3 regions of the Bradyrhizobium sp. ISRA442 genome follow, and region 2 is predicted to be linked to each of the others. Evidence: riboswitches for the same ligand, from Rfam matches in the RefSeq annotation. Region 2 holds a riboswitch; each other region holds the start of a gene.
What was found. Region 2 has a riboswitch for cobalamin ahead of metE (5-methyltetrahydropteroyltriglutamate--homocysteine S-methyltransferase). Riboswitches for the same ligand answer to the same signal wherever they lie in the genome.
Positions count from the first base shown of each region.

Region 1: it holds a riboswitch for cobalamin, as region 2 does, so the genes downstream of both, MTR72_RS20450 (DUF1636 domain-containing protein) here and metE (5-methyltetrahydropteroyltriglutamate--homocysteine S-methyltransferase) in region 2, are expected to answer to the same signal.
Region 3: it holds a riboswitch for cobalamin, as region 2 does, so the genes downstream of both, MTR72_RS20370 (TonB-dependent receptor) here and metE (5-methyltetrahydropteroyltriglutamate--homocysteine S-methyltransferase) in region 2, are expected to answer to the same signal.

Region 1 covers NZ_JALGCN010000009.1:168,386-175,188, reverse strand. Annotated here, with positions in the region: gene cbiB (adenosylcobinamide-phosphate synthase CbiB) at 1-50, shown strand, start outside; gene cobD (threonine-phosphate decarboxylase CobD) at 62-1,027, shown strand; gene MTR72_RS20460 (cobyric acid synthase) at 1,032-2,480, opposite strand; gene cobO (cob(I)yrinic acid a,c-diamide adenosyltransferase) at 2,493-3,128, opposite strand; cobalamin riboswitch at 3,169-3,386, shown strand; gene MTR72_RS20450 (DUF1636 domain-containing protein) at 3,480-3,854, shown strand; gene cobW (cobalamin biosynthesis protein CobW) at 3,851-4,885, shown strand; gene cobN (cobaltochelatase subunit CobN) at 4,885-6,803, shown strand, end outside.
Region 2 covers NZ_JALGCN010000025.1:37,631-44,433, reverse strand. Annotated here, with positions in the region: gene MTR72_RS33845 (nodulate formation efficiency C protein) at 1,063-1,680, opposite strand; cobalamin riboswitch at 2,889-3,090, shown strand; gene metE (5-methyltetrahydropteroyltriglutamate--homocysteine S-methyltransferase) at 3,194-5,539, shown strand; gene hemN (oxygen-independent coproporphyrinogen III oxidase) at 6,281-6,803, opposite strand, start outside.
Region 3 covers NZ_JALGCN010000009.1:151,785-158,587, reverse strand. Annotated here, with positions in the region: gene cobF (precorrin-6A synthase (deacetylating)) at 1-610, shown strand, start outside; gene cobT (nicotinate-nucleotide--dimethylbenzimidazole phosphoribosyltransferase) at 626-1,678, shown strand; gene MTR72_RS20375 (histidine phosphatase family protein) at 1,682-2,254, opposite strand; cobalamin riboswitch at 2,330-2,530, shown strand; gene MTR72_RS20370 (TonB-dependent receptor) at 2,645-4,999, shown strand; gene MTR72_RS20365 (PepSY domain-containing protein) at 5,012-6,424, shown strand; gene MTR72_RS20360 (NAD-dependent succinate-semialdehyde dehydrogenase) at 6,564-6,803, shown strand, end outside.

The sequences.
Region 1 (6,803 bases), on a different contig from region 2:
GCGCCATGCTGCTGCTCGCCGGCGTCCTTGCGATCCTCGCCTTCGCGTGAAAGAACAAGACATGCGCGAGCACGGTGGAAACCTCGATCAGGCCCGGCAACGTTTCGGCGGACGCGCGGAGGACTGGATCGATCTCTCGACGGGGATCAACCGGCGGCCTTACCCGGCCGTCGAGGTGAGTCTGCCGCAGTGGAGCGCTTTGCCGTCGCGATCCGAGATCGAGTCGCTGCATCAGGCCGCGCAACACGCCTATGGGACGCGCGCGCCGGTCGTTGCGCTAGGTGGCGCGCAGGCCGCGATTCAATTGCTGCCGCACATTGCATCGCGCGGCCACGCCCGCATTCTCGCGCCGACTTATAACGAGTATGCCGCGGTTCTTGTGGCCGCGGGCTGGGACGTTGAAGAGGTCGGCGAGCTGGATGCGCTCGCAGGCACCGACCTCGCCCTTGTCGTCAACCCCAACAATCCCGACGGCCGATGCCACCAACCCGAGACGCTGCTGGCGCTGCTGCCGCGCGTCGGCCGCCTCGTGATCGACGAAAGCTTTGCCGACGCGCTGCCGCACCTGTCGCTTGCGCGTGAGGCCGATCGGCCGGGACTGTTGATCCTGCGCTCATTCGGAAAGTTCTACGGGCTTGCCGGCCTGCGGCTCGGTTTCGCGCTCGGCAATGCGACCGATGTCGCAGCGCTCGCGGCGATGTCCGGCCCGTGGCCGGTGTCGGGCGCCGCGATTGCCATCGGGCAACGCGCCTTGCGCGATGATGACTGGGCCAAGGCAACCGCAGCGCGGCTCGTGCGCGACAGCATTCGGCTCGACGCCATGGTGCAGTCGCAAGGCTGGCGGCTCGTCGGCGGCACGCCGCTGTTTCGTCTCTACGAGACCGGCGACGCGCTGGTAGCGCAGGACAAGCTCGCGCGTGCCCACATCTGGTCGCGCGTCTTCGCGCAGAAGCCGACATGGTTGCGTCTGGGGCTTCCGGGCGGCGAGCCGGAATGGACGCGCCTCGCGGATGTGCTGGCGCGCTGAGCGCTCAGCGCGCCAGCGCGAGCAGGCCTTCGACATCAAGATGCGTCTCGATGTGCTCGGCGAGCGCGTCGAGCGCGCTTTCGACCCTGGCGTGGTAGGGCTCGTCGCCACCGGGAATGTCGAGTTTTGCAAGAAACGCCTTGCGGAAATCATCCGAGGTGAAGAGGCCGTGCAGATAGCTGCCGTGCACCCGCCCGTCGCGTGAGATGGCGCCTTCCGGTGCGCCGTCGAGCCTTGCGAACGGGCGTGCGCGATCCGGCCCTTCGGTGCGGCCGATGTGAATTTCGTAGGCCTCGATCGGCTGGTCGGTAGCCGTATGCACGGCTGCGACGCGCGTCAGCGTCTTCTGCGCGCTCATCTCCGTCGTCACGTTGAGAAGCCCGAGGCCTGGCGTTTCGCCTGCCGGCCCTTCGATACCGTCGGGATCGGCGACGCTTCGCCCCAGCATCTGGTAGCCGCCGCAGAGGCCGAGCACGTGACCACCCCTGCGGTGATGGGCGAGGAGATCAATGTCCCAGCCCTGCGCGCGCAGGAAGGCGAGATCGCCCCGGGTGGACTTGGAACCGGGGATGATGACAAGGCGGACGTCACCGGGGATCGCTTCGCCCGGTCGCACCATCACAAGATCGACGCCGGGCTCCAGCTTCAAGGGATCAAGGTCGTCGAAATTGGCGATCCGCGACAATGCGAGACAGGCGATCTTGTACTGGCCCGGCTTTCGCGCGTCGCGCAGCCCCAGCGCATCCTCGGCCGGAAGCTCGCCGGCGCGCGTGAACCACGGCAGCACGCCGAAGCCGTGCCAGGACGTTTTCGTTTCGATCAGCCGGTAGCCGTCGTCGAACAGCGTGGGATCGCCGCGGAACTTGTTGATGACAAAGCCCCGGATCATCGCGGCATCGTCCGGGTCGATCACCATCTTGATCCCGACGAGTTGCGCGATGACACCGCCGCGATCGATGTCGCCGACCAGCACCACCGGCACGTCGGCCTTGCGCGCAAAGCCCATATTGGCGATGTCGGCCTTGCGCAGATTGACTTCGGCCGGGCTGCCGGCACCCTCGACCAGCACGACGTCGGCGCGCGTCTTCAGCCGCTCAAAGCTCTCCAGCACGGCGCCCATCAAGGAAGGCTTCATTGCAGCGTAGTCGCGGGCGCGTGCGGTGGCGATGCGCTTACCGTGCACGATCACCTGTGCGCCGATATCGGTCTCAGGCTTGAGCAGCACCGGGTTCATGTCGGTGTGCGGCTCGACGCCCGCGGCGAGGGCCTGAAGCGCCTGGGCACGGCCGATCTCGCCGCCATCAACCGTGACGGCGGCATTGTTCGACATGTTCTGCGGTTTGAACGGGAGCACACGCAGGCCGCGCCGCGTGAACGCGCGCGCAAGGCCGGCGACGATGAGCGATTTGCCCACGTCCGAGCCGGCCCCCTGGATCATCAATGCGCGCGCCATTGCGATCTTGTCTCAGAACTCGACGCCGGCTTGCGCCTTGATGCCCGAGCGGAACGGATGCTTAACCAGCGTCATCTCCGTGACGAGATCGGCGATCTCGATCAGCTCGTCCTTCGCGTTGCGGCCGGTGAGGACGACATGCGTCATCGGCGGCTTCGAGGTCTTCAGGAAATCGACGACCTCGGCGATGTCGAGATAGTCGTAGCGCAGCGCGATGTTGATCTCGTCGAGCACGACCATGCGCAGCCGTTCATCGGATATCAGCTCCTTCGCCTTCTCCCAGCCGGCGCGTGCCGCGGCGATGTCGCGGGCGCGGTCCTGCGTCTCCCAGGTGAAGCCTTCGCCCATCGCATGGAACTGGCAGAGATCGCCGAAATGGCCGGTGAGCAGCCGCCGCTCGCCTGTATCCCAGGCGCCCTTGATGAACTGGACCACGGCGCAGGGGAAGCCATGAGCGACGCAGCGGACGATCATGCCGAAGGCCGACGAGGACTTGCCCTTGCCGGCGCCGGTATGGACGATGATGAGGCCCTTCTCGCCGCTCTTGGTCGCCATGATCTTGTCGCGGGCGACCTTGATTTTCGCCATTTTCGCAGCGTGCCGTGTGTCGGTGTCCTCGGTGGTTCGGGTATCGGGTTCAGGCGTCATCGGACGGGGTCCTTCGGCTTGACAAGTGGCGGCCATGGGCAAATGGTGGGCCCGCGTTGGTTCCTGTCCTACGACAGGCGAAGAGGGAATGCGATAGGGCGCGAATCGGCAAGATTTGAGCCCAAAATGCAGCCGCCCCCGCGACCGTGACCGGAGAGATGCCCGAAGCCACTGATCCCCCGGGATCGGGAAGGCGGGGATCGAAGGGACAAACCCTGCTCCGCAAGCCGGGAGACCTGCCAGCGCGGAGTTTGAGACCGGCGGACGGGGTGTTCCGCGACGGGGAAACGAGCCTTCGCCAGAACGGCTCGTGCGCCTCATCGCCTCCGGCCGTCTTTCGTGGAAGGGGCGATGACCGTCACGCTTCATGTCTGCATCACCTGCCGTGCCGGCCAGACGCTCGCCGAGGGCGAAGTCACGCCCGGAAAGCGCCTGCATGGCGCGATCCTCGACGCCGGTGTGCCCGAGGGCGTCACCGTGGTTCCCGTCGAATGTCTTTCGGCTTGCAGCCAGGGCTGCTCGGTGGCGCTGAGCGCGCCCGGCCGCTGGTCCTATGTTTATGGCCGATTGTCCGATGCCAACGCACGCGATGTGGTCGCGGGTGCCACGGCCTATGCGGCGGCGCCTGACGGCATCGTACCCTGGCGCAGCCGTCCCGAGATCTTCCGCAAGCAGTCGCTTGCCCGTATTCCCCCCATTGCCGTCGTGCCGGAGGCCGCCGAATGAACTCGCTCGCAAAAGTGCCGGTTACGGTCGTCACCGGTTTTCTGGGGTCCGGCAAGACCACGCTGATCCAGCACCTTCTCAGCAATGCCAACGGCAAGAAGCTCGCGGTGCTCGTCAACGAGTTCGGCAGCGAGGGTGTCGACGGCGAGATCCTGAAATCCTGCGCTGATGCGAACTGCCCGGAAGAGAATATCGTCGAGCTCGCCAATGGCTGCATCTGCTGCACCGTCGCCGACGATTTCATTCCGACCATGGAGCAGCTTCTGGCGCGGCCCGTGAAGCCCGATCACATCCTGATCGAGACATCGGGCCTGGCGCTGCCAAAGCCGCTGCTCAAGGCGTTCGACTGGCCGGAGATCCGTTCGCGCATCACGGTCGACGGCGTGATCGCACTCGCCGATGCCGAGGCCGTCGCAGCCGGCCGCTTCGCGCCGGATCCCGACGCGGTCGAAGCGCAGCGTGCGGCGGATGAAAATCTCGATCACGAGACGCCGCTGTCGGAGGTGTTCGAGGACCAGATCGCCTGCGCCGACATCGTGCTGCTGACCAAGGCCGATCTTGCCGGCGCCGCAGGCCTCGAGGCAGCCAAGGCGGCGATCTTGGCCGAGATGCCGCGCCGCGTGCCGATGCTGCCGGTCACAGATGGCGCGATCGACGTGCGCGTGATCCTCGGCCTGGGTGCTGCCGCGGAGAATGATCTCGCCGCGCGGCCCTCGCATCATGATGGCGAGGAGGAGCACGAGCATGACGACTTTGCCTCCGTCGTGATCGATCTTCCGGAGGTCAGGGATATCGACGGGCTGGTCGCATCGATCCAGAAGCTTGCGCGTGAGCAGAACGTGCTGCGTGCCAAGGGCTATATCGCCGTCGCGGGCAAGCCGATGCGCCTGTTGCTGCAGGCGGTCGGCGAGCGCGTGCGGCACCAGTTCGATAAGCCCTGGAGCACGGGCGCGCGGCAGTCGAAGCTGGTCGTGATCGGCGAACACGGCGATATCGACGAGGCCGCAATCAGGGCAGGACTTGGTATCTGATGCACGTCGTCTTCCGCGAGAGCCGCGGTCTGGAGGAGACCGCGACGCCAAGGGACATCGGCCAGGACCCGGCCGATCTCGTGGTGCTCTCGTTCTCGGACTCGGATCTTGCCGCATTCGCGGCCGGCTGGCGGCGCGGCCGCGACAGCCTGCCGTCGCTGCGGCTCGCCAATCTTGCGGAGCTGCGTCATCCGCTCTCGGTCGATACCTATATCGAGCGCACGCTTTCGCAGGCGCGCGGCATTCTGGTGCGCCTGATCGGCGGTGAATCCTACTGGTCCTACGGGCTCGCGGCCCTTCACCAATTGGCAAAGGACCGTAACATCGTGCTGGCGGTGCTGCCGGCCGACGGCCGAGACGATACGCGGCTGGATGCGTACTCGACCCTGCCGGTCTCGACGCTGCGGCGGCTGAAGGTGCTCTGCGACACCGGCGGTCCGGTCGCAGCGCAAGCCGCGATCGCGCAGCTTGCGCTGGCCTCGGGTCTCTATGCCGGGCCGGTCGTCGGCGAAATGAACGTTCCCGAAATGGGGTTCTACGATCCTGTACGCGGCGTGATCGCGGCGCCCCCTGGCTCCGACGGCAAGCCGCGCGCGCTTGTGACCTTCTATCGCGCCTATCTCACCGCCGCGGACACCGGTCCCGTTGATGCCCTGATCGCGGCGTTGCGCAAGCAGGGCTTTGACGCCTTTGGCGTGTTCGTCGTCTCGCTGAAGGCTGCGGGCGTTGCGGATTGGCTGCGCGCGCATCTTACGCAAAGCCCTCCGGCGGCGATCGTCAATGCGACGGCGTTCTCCGCGGCGGGCGATGACGGCACGACGCCGTTCGATGCAGCCTCATGCCCGGTGTTCCAGGTCGCGCTCTCGACGGCACGACGGGAGGACTGGTCGGAGTCGCTGCGCGGCCTGTCGCCCGGCGACCTCGCGATGCATGTGGTGCTGCCCGAGGTCGATGGCCGCCTGTTCGCGGGCGTGGTGAGTTTCAAATCGGCCGCTGCGCGCGATCACGATCTGCAATTCTCCCATCTTGCTCATCGTGCGGATGAAGAGCGCGTGAATGTGGTTGCCGCACGTGTTGCGGCCTGGCGGCAGCTTGCGGAGAAGCCGGCCGGTACGAGGCGGCTGGCGATCGTGCTCTCGAATTATCCGGGTCGTCCGCACCAGATCGCGCACGCGGTCGGTCTCGACGCGCTCGCCTCGGTCGAAGCGCTATTGTTCGATCTTGCTGAGACCGGCTTCGACGTCTCGCCGGCGCACGCGCTCGGCGAGACCCTTCTGACGCGGCAGTTGACCTGCAGCGTTGCCGACTATCGCGCGGCGCTCTCGCGTCTTCCGCAGCAATTGCAGGACGATCTCGCGCAAGCCTGGGGCGCGCCGGAAGACGATCCAAGCTGCTGCAACGGCGCGTTCCATTTTGCTGGCCTTGCATGCGGCAAGTCGATCATCGCCGTCCAGCCGGAGCGCGGTGAGGCGAGCACGCGCGATGCTGACTACCACGATCTCGCCCGCACGCCGCGCCACGCCTATGTCGCGTTCTATCTCTGGCTCCGGCAGCAGGGCATCGATGCCGTCGTGCACATGGGCGCGCACGGCACGCTGGAATGGCTGCCCGGAAAATCCGTCGCACTGTCGTTGAGCTGCTGGCCGGAGGCGCTGATTGGCGATCTGCCGGTCATCTATCCCTTCATCGTCAACGATCCCGGCGAGGCTGCACAGGCCAAGCGGCGCATCTCTGCCGTCACGATCGGCCACCTGCCGCCGCCGCTCGCGCAATCCGCGGTGCCGGAAGGCTTGCGCCGGCTTGAACGGCTCCTCGACGAATATTCGACGGCCGATGGTCTCGATCCCGCCCGCCGCCAGCGGTTGATCGCCGCGATCCGCGACGAAGCCCGCGCCGCCGGGCTTGAGGACGATCTCGG
Region 2 (6,803 bases):
CGGCGCGACTGCCGGCCGCTCCCTCGTAGTACGCTTCCCCGTGATCACATATGGAGCGTTACCCAGCAAGCCCGGCATGAGGGTGTGCGGTTGCGCCAGAGACATTTGGAAGGGCAACCATGTGGAGCCCTGGCTTCGTCTTATACGCACCGGGCGAGGGGTGAGCCGCCCTCGTGTTCGGGCGATCGCGAGTGCCATCCTGATGCCATTCGGCGAGGCGTCAATCCACAACATGGGTTGGTCCCATCGCGGCACTCGGGCAGGTAGCTCTGGTGCGGTTTGGCCGACTCAAGCTACACATCATTCTCAACCACCTCGCTACACAATGGGAATGAAATGGTTGCACCCCCCCGGGAATTGCCGGTCTCTTCTTACGCGCTTGAAGTGGATGGCCGACTCAGAGCCGAATTCGCAACCAGAGACGGCGCCAGGGCAGGTGGGACAGAATTAAAGAAGCGTTTTCCCATGCTTCAAATCCGGATCTATGACGCGCAGACGAATGCGCGCGAGGAAATCTAGCGCCGACTCAGTTCGGTCCTCGATGCCTCGCGCTCGGCTCCGGGGATCCTCGCCGGGAGCGCTCGGAAAAGGGCCGGTGCTCAGGGGGTATGCCGGCCCCGCTAACACTGCCCCATTGCCCTCTTAACCGGTTTCGTCGCAGCACTCGATCCCGGGTGCCGCCTCGACGTCGGCAGGCTCACGCTCTTGCGGGTGCCAGTCAGTCGCGCGATGCGCGGCGCACGCCGGATCGGGCTTGAGCCCGAGGCATCTCCAGGCCCGGTCCCGTGAAGAATGGCATGGAGAGCTGGTTCCCTCGCAGATTGGTGTCCTCTCACTGCGTCGGGGCCAAACCACGTCTCGCAAGCTGGCACGCGTCACTGAGCTCGACTCCTCGCAGAATCGTGCCGCCCGTTTTTTCGATGACGGCTGAAGGCTGCGGGAAAGGCTCGCGACTGTTGCGAAGGCGTCAACACCGCAGTTTTAGAGCGGATATGTCTTGCAGTTGCTTTGAGGCGTTCGGCGCTAAAGGAGCTGCGGCGCGATCTTGCTCTGCGCGACCATTTACCAAGGCCTTTCGCTCCCCTCTAACTCTTCCCGTTCCTTTGGCTCCATGCGAGCGAACCAGGAGCCGGGAGGAAAGGCTGCGATACGCTTGGCAAAGGAGGATTGCGGCTCCCAATCTTGCCCTTCGCTCTTCTCGAAAGTGATGACCCCGTTGTGTGTAAAAAAACGGGGCCCTGGGATATTACAGTTCACCAAAAGCAAAACGCGCCACAGATCACCTTTCTCGGTCGGCTTGTCCTTCTGCTTCGGCAAGTAGTCCACTCCAACAGGCTCAACGATAGTGCAGCGGCCCTGCCGCAGAAGATCGCCGAGCCGGCCTTGCGTGGTCGTCACGAAGTTGAAGTTGCTCGGATCATGCAGAAAGCGAAGATTTGCGTCCCTTTCACCCGCCTTGACTTCAGTGGCGATCAACGAGAGCGCCAGGGCGTGCCAGCCCAATTCGATCGGCTTTGCATAGGTCGACGCAAGTTGAAACGTGCCGTCGAGCGCGATCCTCCAGGTGATAACGTACTGTTCGTCTAATGTATCATCCGGGTGCCTGGTCCACGAAACGAAAACATAGTCGTTTTCGTCAAGTTCAGCGACGCCCCACATTCGAGGGACGAACTGTGCCACCTTCGAGACGTTGGAGATAATTTGTTCTATTGTCTCACCGTCTTGCGCTCGCCACGTTGACTTGAATCTTTCGATATGGGGGCTCTCGATGGCGCGAACACTGTTGCTCGTCGCAGCCAGCCCGGCCAGGCAGATCAGGGGTCGACCGAGACAAAACCATAACGCGCGTCTTCTAGACACTTTTCTCATAACTGTCGGCCTATCTGGCTTCATCCATCATTCCAAAGCGGGCAACCTTCAACCTGTTATGCGCGAGCGCAAGAAGTTAGCGGCGACGCGACGGGGAGACCGATGGTGTCCCGTGCGAGCAGGCGCTCCCCTCTATGTCACGCGCCGCTAACTTCGCTGCCGGCGACAGCCTCAAGTTGCTGTGCTGGACATGCCCAGCAGGAGGAGACTGGGCATGCCGAAGACTTGCATTCCTCGTGCCAGGTAACAGACGGCAATTCGCACCGCTTTTATGTCCTCTTTGTCGGCTTTCCGACTTGGGCACGTCTCGATGTCTCCGTTCAGCGCTATCGAGCGCGGCTTATGCATCCTCGTCACGGACCGGATATTCGACGGCGCAGCGGAGCGCCTCGGTGCCAAGTTCCTGATGAGAATTGGAATCACGTTTGCCGCCATAGAACCGTTTGGTTCGGTATCGTTGCCGGGATGTGGGCTTTCGATCTCTGACATGCCTCTGGGCACTTGCGGCCAAGAGGCCAGAGCGCGTTTGGCGCTTCTTTCGCGACATGCGGCGCTCGGGAACTCGAGAGCGGCCTTCGTCAGGTGCGCTTTGCTGTAGAAGGCAACCACGCGAACCCGATCTTCACCGCCGAGCATTTGGAGTCTAGCTGGCACTGCAAATCAACGTGCCGGCCAGGTATGTTGCTAGCTTGCCCAGGTGTCTTAGGCGTATTCAGCACGGATCCAGCTGGTCGAGAGGGCGGCTGGATGGCGGACGCGCTAAGAACCGCTGGGAAGCCGGGACACGCATCAAATGCGTTCTGCTCCAGGCGGCAGTCCCGACCGCGGAAGCCGCATTTGTCCCTTCCACCGATCTGGCGTGCGGCCAGGGGGCGGCTGCGATGGTCATTACAATATCGCGGACTGGAGAGCGCTTCTACATCGACTCAACGATAAAGATGCGCAGTCATTCGCGTAGCGAATGTCGCAGCACCAGCTTCAGACATAATCTGAGAGGTTGACGGAAGACTTGTCTTGCCGATAATCCAAGTCGTCGAGGTTCTCCGGTTCCCACTTGATCCGGAGCTAAGAGGGAAGCCGGTGAATATGCCGGCGCTGCCCCCGCAACTGTGAGCGGCGAGCCGCTGTCCAACGATGTCACTGAAGCCTGCGCGGCTTCGGGAAGGCCGGACAGCAGTGATGACCCGCGAGCCAGGAGACCTGCCCGACAATATCTTCGTCCACGGGCGGGGTGTCCCGGTGGTGCGCCAAGCAGCCGTCGCACCGCGCGACTTCCCCTGCCTGCGTCCGCCATGGCCTTTGCCCCCAACATGGGGTTAACGCTATGTCTCTTCTCTCCCTTCCGGTTGCCACGCTCGGAACGCCACGCATCGGTCCAAGGCGCGAGCTCAAACTCGCTCTAGAAAGCTACTGGGCCGGAAAAATCAGCGAAAAGCAGTTGCTCGAGGACGCAGCTGGCCTGCGTGCCGCGAACTGGGCTCGTCAGAAATCTATCGGCGTCACGGTCATTCCATCGAACGATTTCTCGCTGTATGACCAGGTGCTCGACACAAGTGTCATGGTTGGTGCCATCCCGGAGATCTACGCCTCGAAAGCCGAATCCGTTTCGCTCAAGACGTACTTCGCCATGGCCCGCGGTTCACAATGCGACGACCAGGATGCGAGTTGCGGTCACGGACCGCGCGGATTTGGCACACCCGCGCAGGAGATGACCAAGTGGTTCGACACCAACTACCACTACATGGTCCCCGAGTTTCACAGGGGACAGACTTTCAGGCTATGCTCTCGCAAGCCGATCGAGGAGTATGAGGAAGCCAAGTCCCTTGGCTTTCAGACCCGCCCTGTCCTGATCGGGCCGGTCACATTCCTAAAACTCGGCAAGAGTCCCGATCCTGCGTTCCAGCCACTCTCACTACTGGATGACCTGATACCGGCCTATATCGAGGTTCTGCAGGAATTGGCCAAACGTGGGGCAAATTGGGTTCAGTTCGACGAGCCCTGCCTGGTTCTTGATCTGGATGAGGGGGCGCGAAAATCTTTGCGACATGCCTATGACCGGCTCGCCAAGGAGGGGCCGGCCATCAAGATCATGGTTGCCAGCTATTTCGGCGACCTCGGCGACAATCTGGACACCGCCTTGAGTCTGCCAGTTGCCGGACTGCACCTCGATCTGGTTCGAGCGCCACAGTTGTTGGACCAGATCATCGCTGGCGGCCGAAGTGATCACGTCATCTCGCTCGGTGTCGTCGACGGCCGGAATGTATGGCGGTCGAATTTGTCGTCGCTGCGCCAGCGGCTCGAACCCGCGATTGCGAAGCTCGGCAAGGATCGTGTACAGATCGCCCCATCCTGCTCGCTGCTTCATGTGCCGGTCGATGTTGAACTCGAGACCAGGCTCGCTTCTGACGTCAAGAGCTGGCTTGCTTTCTCGGTCCAGAAGATGCGGGAGCTTGCGATCCTGGCGCGGGCACTCGCAGGCGACCAGAATGTTGCGCTAGCTCTTGCCGAGTCGGAATGTGCCGCGACTGTCCGCCGGACTTCGCCGAAAATCCGTGATGCCAATGTCGCTGTCCGGATGAGGGCGATCGATCAGACCATGCGTCGGCGCGCCAGCCCATTTGCCCGTCGGGCCGAGATCCAAAGCAATCGCTTCGGACTACCGGCTTTTCCTACCACGACGATCGGATCGTTTCCGCAGACCACAGAGGTCCGGAATGCCCGTGCTGCGCATGCGCGAGGCGCGATGAGCGACGAGCAATACGACAGGTTCCTCAAGGAGGAGACAGCGCGCGCCGTACGTTGGCAGGAGGACATCGGTCTTGACGTCCTCGTGCACGGCGAGTTCGAGCGCAATGACATGGTGCAGTACTTTGGCGAGCAACTCGCCGGCTTCGCATTTACCAGGAACGGATGGGTGCAGTCCTACGGATCGCGCTGCGTCAGGCCACCGATCCTGTTTGGCGATGTAGTGCGGTCGAAGCCTATCACCGTGGACTGGTGGCGCTACGCGCAATCACTAACGAGGAAGCCGATGAAGGCGATGTTGACCGGACCGGTGACGATCTTGAACTGGTCCTTTGTTCGCGACGATATTCCCAAGAGCGAGGTCTGCCGCCAGATTGCGCTCGCGATCCGAGACGAAGTCCGCGATCTCGAGAATGCTGGTGCGACCATGATCCAGATCGACGAAGCTGCACTCCGCGAAGGATTGCCGTTGCGTCGATCGGAGTGGACGGCTTATCTCGACTGGGCCGTGGATTGCTTCCGCATCTGCTCATCGGGCGTCGCTGATCAAACGCAAATTCATACACATATGTGCTACTCGGAGTTCAACGACATCATCGGTGCGATCGCTGCAATGGACGCGGATGTCATCTCGATCGAGACGTCGCGCTCGAAAATGGAACTCCTCGACGCGTTCAGGAGCTACGAATATCCAAATCAGATCGGGCCGGGCGTGTACGACATCCACTCTCCACGCGTTCCCGAGACGGGCGAAATGAAGGAGCTGATGGCGTTGGCTCGGACGCGGCTGCAGGATTCGCAGCTCTGGGTCAATCCGGACTGCGGCCTGAAGACGCGCAAATGGGAGGAGGTTCGCCCGGCGCTAGCGAACATGGTCGCTGCCGCCCGCGAACTGCGCGCTGCATTCGATCCGCGAGGCCGTTGATCCGGGCTTGGGTGTCTTCTCGACAAAGCTGATCCGCTTGCGGTCAGTTGCGCTCTCGATAATCGAGGGAGCCTTGGGAACAAAAAAATGCCCGGCCCCGCTTAGCGGGCCGGGCGAAAGTCTGGGAGGAGCGACGCTGACGCATCGCGCGGACTTCCATCGGCGGAGGGAGGATAGCCGCCGGTTCGATCACGGCAAGGACATTCGCCGAAAATCTGAGCCCAGTTGAAGCACAAGCTCAGCGTAGCTCAATTATGCCGTGGTATGCGACCGTATAGCCTGAGGTTTAGAAATCTACACCAAGGTTTGTCGCTCATGACCACGTCGGCAACGGTTGGGACAGCAACGAGGGGCAGTGATGCCGGGCGGTCACCGCAGGGCACCAACCGCAAACTCGGTGCGCTTTCCTGCCTGGAAACCTTATGCTCGATCAGCGCGACGATACGAAAAACCCCGGCTCCAAGGATCCCGCAAGCGTAGCCAATGCAGAGCGGTTGCTATTGATTTGAACCCTGCTTAAGGCAGTCCTTGGTCGACCGGTCCGACCCGATAGTCGGGTTTCGGCCTGGGCCTCTTTGAGATCTATGAGCGGACCACGCAGAGGATGTCACGAGCTTGAAGATGCCCCGGTGCCGATAGGGTGCTCATCAGCCGTGAGCGTGGTCCTGCCCCCAACATAGACCAGTTAAGTGATGGCGATTTCGGATCAGACACGACTCGGCTCGGCTCTGCGCAGCCGGTTTAGACCGCCCGACTATGTATAGCCCCGCACCGAGGAAGATGAGCGTCGAACGCCGATGCGACGCTCCGGACCAGGAACTCTGCGCCATCAACTATGGAAAGCCGACCATTCTCAATCACCACGACGCCATCTGCGATAAGGCTGTCGATTCGAGAACGATCGATGATGGCGAACTTCGGATCCAGACCGTAACGACGGGATGTCTCGGAGAGATCGACTGCCATGTCGCACATGATTCGCTCGATGATCTCGGCGCGGAAGCGATCCTCCTCCGTCAGCAAATAGCCCTTCGCGGTGGCGAGCCGATCCTCGGCGATGCGAGCAAGGTAGTCCTTTGCCGAGATAGCGTTCGCGACAAACCCTTGCTGCATGCGCCCGATCGCGCTGGCGCCGAGACCAATAAGGGCGCCCGCGCAATCGTCAGTGTAGCCCTGGAAGTTGCGCTTCAGCCTGCCTTCCTGCCTCGCGCGGGCAAGACTTTCGTGCGGCAGGGCAAAGTGATCGATGCCGACGCGTACGTAT
Region 3 (6,803 bases), on a different contig from region 2:
GCGGCGGACGATCTGCGCCGACGTGCTCACCAACGAAAAGACCCGCATTGCTGAATTCGATCTGCCGGTGCGTGACAAGGAAGCGGATTATCGCAAGGGGGTGGACGATTGGCACGACGCTGTCGCCGCGACCTGGTCGCAGGCGATCGCAGATCATCTCGAAGGCGAGGGCCGTGTCGCGCTGCTGATCTGGGGCGATCCCTCGCTCTACGATTCCTCGCTGCGTATCGCGCGCCGGCTTGATCCACTGCCGACAATCGAGGTGGTCTCCGGCATCACCTCGATCCAGGCCTTGTGTGCGGCGCATGCGCTGCCGCTGAACGACATCGGCGAGCCCTTTCTGGTCACGACAGGACGGCGCCTGCGCGAGGGTGGATGGCCGCAAGGAGCAGATACGGTCGTCGTGATGCTTGATGGCGGCACGGCATTTCAGTCGCTCGATCCGAAGGGCCTGCACATCTGGTGGGGTGCCAATCTCGGCATGCCCGATGAGATCATCATGTCTGGCGCGCTCACTGAGGTCGGTCCGCGCATCGTCGCCGCGCGGCAAGAGGCGCGCGAGCGGCATGGCTGGATCATGGACAGCTACATTCTCAAACGCAGGCCATGACGTAAACGAGGTAGCATGCTTCCCGAATGGGTCTACCAGAAATGTCCTGATATCTCCGCGGTCCATCGCGACGCCGCGACCGCGCGTCAGGCGCAACTGACGAAGCCGACCGGCGCGCTCGGGCGGCTCGAGCAGCTTGCGATCGAGCTTGCCGGGCTCCAGGCCACCGAGCAGCCGCGCGCTGGCTGCGTCCCGATCATCGTCTTCGCCGGCGATCATGGCGTGGTCGCGCAAGGCGTGTCGGCCTATCCGCAGGCGGTGACCATTGCGATGATGGCAAATTTTGCGTCCGGCGGCGCCGCGATCTCGGTGCTGGCGCGTGAGCTCGGCTCATCCCTCGAGGTAGTCGACGCCGGCACGCTGGCGCAGGCGAAGATGGCCGGTATCATCACCGACAAGCCACGCAGCGGCACCCGCGACTTCAGCGTCGAGGCCGCGCTCGAACCGTCGGAACTGGCATTTGCCTTTGCATGCGGGCACCGCGCTGTGGCTCGCGCCGCGGCCTCACAGCCAAATCTACTCATTCTCGGTGAGATGGGCATCGGCAACACCACGACCTCGGCGGCGATTGCCGCGAGCCTGCTCGCTATGAGCGCCGAGGAGATCGCGGGCAGCGGCACCGGCATCGATGCGGCCGGCCGCGCGCACAAGGCAAGCGTGATCGACGCCGCGATCGCGCGCCATGGTTTGACCGATGCTTCGCCTGAGAAGATCCTGTACGCCGTCGGTGGTCTCGAAATCGCGGCCATCTGCGGCGCGATCATCGCCGCCGCGCAGCGCCGCATTCCGGTGCTGATCGATGGCTTCATCGTCTCGGTTGCGGCGCTGGCTGCGGTTCGTCTCAACCCGTCATGCCAGCCGTTTCTGCTGGCCTCGCACCAATCCGCGGAGCAGGGGCATCGGCTGGTTCTGCGCGCGCTGAACGTCCAGCCGCTGATCAGCCTCGATCTCAGGCTGGGTGAGGGATCGGGCGCCGCGATCGCGTTGCCGCTGGTCCGTCTGGCCTGCGCACTCCACAACGGCATGGCGACGTTTGCCGAGGCCAACGTGCCGGATCGTCCGGCCTGATGTTCAGCCGGCGCGCTGATTGACGGACACGACGCGCCAGCCGGTCGCGAGCCGGTCGATGCGGGTGAGCGACAACGGATCGATGACGAAGCGGAGCGCCGCCCGCGGCGCAAGATCGAGCGCGATGCAGAGCGCGGCGCGGATCGTGCCGGAGTGGACCACGAGAATGACCGGACCGGTTTTGACGGTCGAGAGGCCTTGGCGGACGCGGGCGATCTGTTCCTCAAAGCTTTCACCACCGGGCGGTTTAGCTCGCGCGGGGTCGTTCCAGAATTGCGCATAGGTATCGCCGCCCGCCGCAGCCAGATCATCGTGGCGCTGGCCGGTCCAGTCGCCAAAATCCTGTTCGCCGAATTCCTGTGCGAGCCTAGGGCTGAGCCCGAGCGCGCGTGCCGTATCGACCGTCCGCCGCGAAGGGCTTGCATAGCTTACAGCTTCACGCGGCAGGCAGCGTCGCAACGCGTTGATCCGCGTGCGGTCGCCGAGATCGGCCGGTGCCTCCGCCGCATGGATCGTGCCCGCGATGCCGTCGACGGCCGCATGACGTATCAGCCAGAGGAAGGTCTCGCCTTCCATTCGATGTCTCCTGAAAACCACTGCGGCAAGAACGCCGCAGCCCAGCCCACATACATTGACTCGGTCCGCCTCTTAATCCTAGATGTCCCTGACGGTTTCCCCGAAAGGGGATGAAAAGGGAATGCGGTGCGGGGATGTATCCCCAATGCCGTAGCTGCCCCCGCAACTGTGAGCGGAGAATCCTTCGTCAGGAGCCACTGGGCCCTCGGTCCCGGGAAGGCGACGAAGCGGTCATGACCCGCAAGCCAGGAGACCTGCCGTCAGCCGTGGTCACACGCGAAAATGTCGGTCGGGGAGTACAGACATTCGGCTTCATCGGAGGGCTGCAAGGCCGAAGGTGAGACCTGGTTCGCTGTGACGTGCCACTGACGTCACACCGAGGTTCGAACCATGTCTTTCATCCGTGCGGCGAGTCCGCGCAAAGTCCTGCTCGCGTCCGCTGCCCTCACATCGCTTGCGTCAATTGACATGCCTGCGGCATCCGCGGAGCAGGCCCGCGATCCGCTGCCGCCGGTCGAGGTGACCCCCGCCCCGTCCCGCAAACCGGCCAAGCCTGCGCGCAGCGAGGGACGGTCCGTGCGCCGAACCGCGGCCGTCAGGCCTGCCGCAGTGCCGGCCGCGCAGAACCCGGTTGTCGCGACCACGGCGCAGACACCGCTCAACACCAATGCGGTGGCCGTAAGCGCCTCGCGCCTCGGCCTGACCGTGCGCGAGATCCCCGCAACCGTCGAGGTGATCTCGGCCGAGACCATGCGCGAGCAGGGCTACCGCACCGTTTCGGAGGTCGCCCAAGGTGCGGTCGGCGTCACCTCCGGCGACAATCCGGCCGAGCCATCGGCCTTCTCGATGCGCGGCTTCACCAACAGCCAGATCAACATGCTCTACAACGGCATCAAGATCGGCCCGCAGAACATGACGTCGCGCATCATGGACACGGCCAATCTCGAGGCCGTGGAATTCCTGAAAGGCCCGGCCTCGGTGATGTCGGGCGAGGGCGCCGCCGGCGGCGCGGTCAATGTCGTCACCAAGCAGCCGCATACCGGACCGATCCGGAATGAAGCTGATTTTTCTTGGGATTCCCTGAACTCGTTCCGCGCCCATTACGGCTCCGGCGGCAGCACCAACGTACAAGGCCTCGACTACCGCTTCGACATCAGCCGTTCCTCGCTGCACGGCTTTGCCGACGATACCAATACAAGGACGTTCGACGTCTCGAGCCAGCTCAACTACCGCATCTCCGACAGTCTTAAGATCTGGGGCGCGATCGAATACCGCGAGGATCGCGGGAGCCCCTATTGGGGCGTGCCGCTGGTGCCGATCGCCTTCAGCGGCTCGCATGCGACGAGCGGCATCGTCTCCGGCAATTACGTTTCGAACTACAACGGCTCGAACCTCGGCGCCGTCACCATCGACGACCGAACCTTCAATACCAACTACAACGTTCTCGATAACCGTAACGTCGCTCAGGAGGTGTGGCTGCGCGGCGGCTTCGAGCTGAAGCTCGCGCCGGGCCTCACCCTGAAGAGCCAGGCCTACGGTTATGGCGCGGAGCGCGAGTGGTTCAACAACGAAGTCGAGGCGTTCAATGCCAATTCGAACCTGGTCGACCGCGAGCGCTTCTATGTCGCGCACAGCCAGCGGCTGGTCGGCAACATCACCGACCTGACCTGGGACACGAATATCGCAGGCTTCGATAATCGCCTTGTCACGACGCTTGCGGTGAGTAACCTCGACTTCGTCCGGCCGGGGGCCGCCAATTTTCCGCACGATCAGGTCACGCTGGTCGATCCCGTGCGCGGCTATTACGGCCTGCTGACGACGCAGCAGCAGACCGCGCGCATCGACAACGAGGCGCTGACTTTCGAGGACCGGCTGAAACTCACACGCAGCTTTGCGCTGGTCGGCGGCCTGCGCGTCGAGCATATCGGGCTCGACCGCAACGCGACCGACGTGAACGGGCTGGAGAAGGCGAACTTCCCGTTCTCGCAGTCCTGGGCACCGGTGACGGGCCGCTTCGGCTACACCTGGGAGGCCGTTCCCGGCCTGACCTTCTTCAGCCAGTACGCCACCGGGGCTGATGTCTCCGCCAACAACATCTTCCTGCTCGCACCCACCCAGCCGCTCGACCTGACGACTTCGCGCACCTATGAGACGGGCGTAAAGCGTTTGTTCTGGGACAACAGGGCGGAGTGGTCGTTCTCGGCCTACGACATCCAGCGCAAGAACGTCTATGCTGCGGCTGGCGGCATGCAGCTCAACATTGCCGGACGGCAGGAGTCGAAGGGCGTGGAGCTCGCGGCGTCTGTCCGTCCCATCGACGCGCTACGGCTGTGGGGCAACATTGCCTATGTCGATGCGCGCTACGCCGATTACAATTTCGTCGGTGGATCGTTCTCAGGGAACACCCCGCCGAACGTACCGCGCATCGTCGCCAATGCGGGGGCATCGTACCGCTTCTTCACGCCCTGGCCGGTCGAGCTCGGCATCGTCGGCCGCCATGTCGGCGACCGCTTCAACACCGATGCGAACGTCGTGACGCTGAAAGCCTACACTGTGGCCGACGTCTATGCCTTCGTCGACATCCCCAGGACGGTGTTTGGCGCGGTCGACCAGGCCCGCCTGACCTTCCGCGTGCGCAACATCACCGACAAGCGCTATGCGATCTGGGGTGACCCGTTCTATCCCGATCAGATCCTCTTGGGAGCGCCACGCACCTACGAGGTCTCCGCGGCGTTCAAATGGTGAGGCGCTGAAGGTATGATGGGCGCGATCGTCCTTGTGCATCGCTGGCTCGGCATCGCATTTTGCCTGCTGTTCGCCATGTGGTTCGCGACAGGGATCGTGATGCACTTCGTTCCGTTTCCGTCGCTGACGGAGGCGGAACGCTTTGCTGGCCTCGCGAGTCTCGATCGCACGTCGGTGGTCATCGCCGCTGCTGACGCGGTCGCCGCCAGCGGGATCGCGGACGCCAGGCGCGTTCGCCTGATCCAGCGCAGCAACGGTCCCGTGTACATCGTCTCGGGCCCGTCGCGCTTGCGCGCCGTCCGCGCCTCCGATGGAACCGATGCAGCGGTGGCGTCGCCCGATGTCGCGCTTGCGATCGCACGGGATCATGCCCGCCGGCGCGGGCTCGACGCCGCGCATGCGGCCATCGTCGCGCGCGCCCGCTACGATCAATGGAGCGTGCCGAACGGTTTTGATCGGCACCGGCCGTTGTTTCGCGTTGGGCTCGGCGACGCCGCCGGGACCGAGGTCTATGTATCGCCCCGCACAGGCGAGGTCGTGCTGGACACGACGCGGAGCGAGCGTGGCTGGAATTTCGCCGGCAGCGTCCTGCACTGGATCTATCCGACGGTACTCCGAAGCAACTGGCCGCTATGGGATCGCTTGGTCTGGACGTTGTCGCTGCTGGCTCTGATCGCAGCCGTACTCGGTGCGGTGTTGGGCATCGCGCGGATCAGATTGCCTTATCGCGGCTGGCACGCCTTGCATCACATCATCGGCCTTGTGGCGACGACATTCGTGCTGACATGGATCTTCAGCGGCTGGCTCTCCATGGATCACGGCCGGCTGTTTTCGCGCGGCGAGTTGACGCCAGCCGAAGCGGTCGCCGCGGGCGCTGCTCCGGATTGGATCGCAGCCGTGTCGTTGGATCATGCGCCGCTGTCGCCGTCCGCCCGCGAGGTCGAATGGTTCGCCTTCAACGGCCAACTCTATCGCCGCGACCGGATCGCGCTCGATAAGCAAGTCCTGTTCGGCGCAGACGAGGGCGGGCCGGTTCGGCAGACGGGATTCCTCAGTGCGGGCGAGGTCCAGCGATTTGTTGCCCGCCTTGCGACAGGCTGCGACACGCCGACCGTCCTTGCGGCCAACGACGACTATCCCGCGTACTCCGTCGTCTCTCGCGCGCCCGTCTACCGTACCATATGCGGCGACGTCTGGTTCGACATCGACGCTGCCGACGGCACCGCACTACAAAGGCTCGACGCGTCGCGGCGGGCCTATCGCTGGCTCTACAGCGCGCTGCACACGCTCGATTTTCCGGTCCTGATGGCGCACCCGATGCTGCGTGACGGCCTGATCGTCGGCCTCTGCGCCCTTGGGTTCGTATTCTCCATCACCGGGATCGTCATCGGCTGGCGCCGCCTGCGCCTCTCTTTCGCTGCATGAGAGGAAGATCAGCGATGCGCTGCTGCGACATCACGGATCCCTTTTCGCCGGCCGGCTTTCAGTGTAGCTCTGCCCCGGCTTGGAACGGCGGGCGCCCATCCCGCCGACGATGCGAAAATCATGTCAGGAGGCAGCAAGGATGTACCCGAAAGTTCAGATGTTCATCGCCGGCGAGTGGACCGATGGTTCCTCCGGCAAGTCGGAGGACATCCTCAACCCCGCGACCGGTCAGCCGATCGGCAAGACCCCGCACGCCTCCCGCAGGGACCTCGACCAGGCGCTGGAAGCCGCCAAGGCCGGCTTCGAGACCTGGCGCCGGACCTCGCCGTTCGACCGCTACAAGCTGATGCGGAAAGCGGCCGACATCATTCGCTCGCGC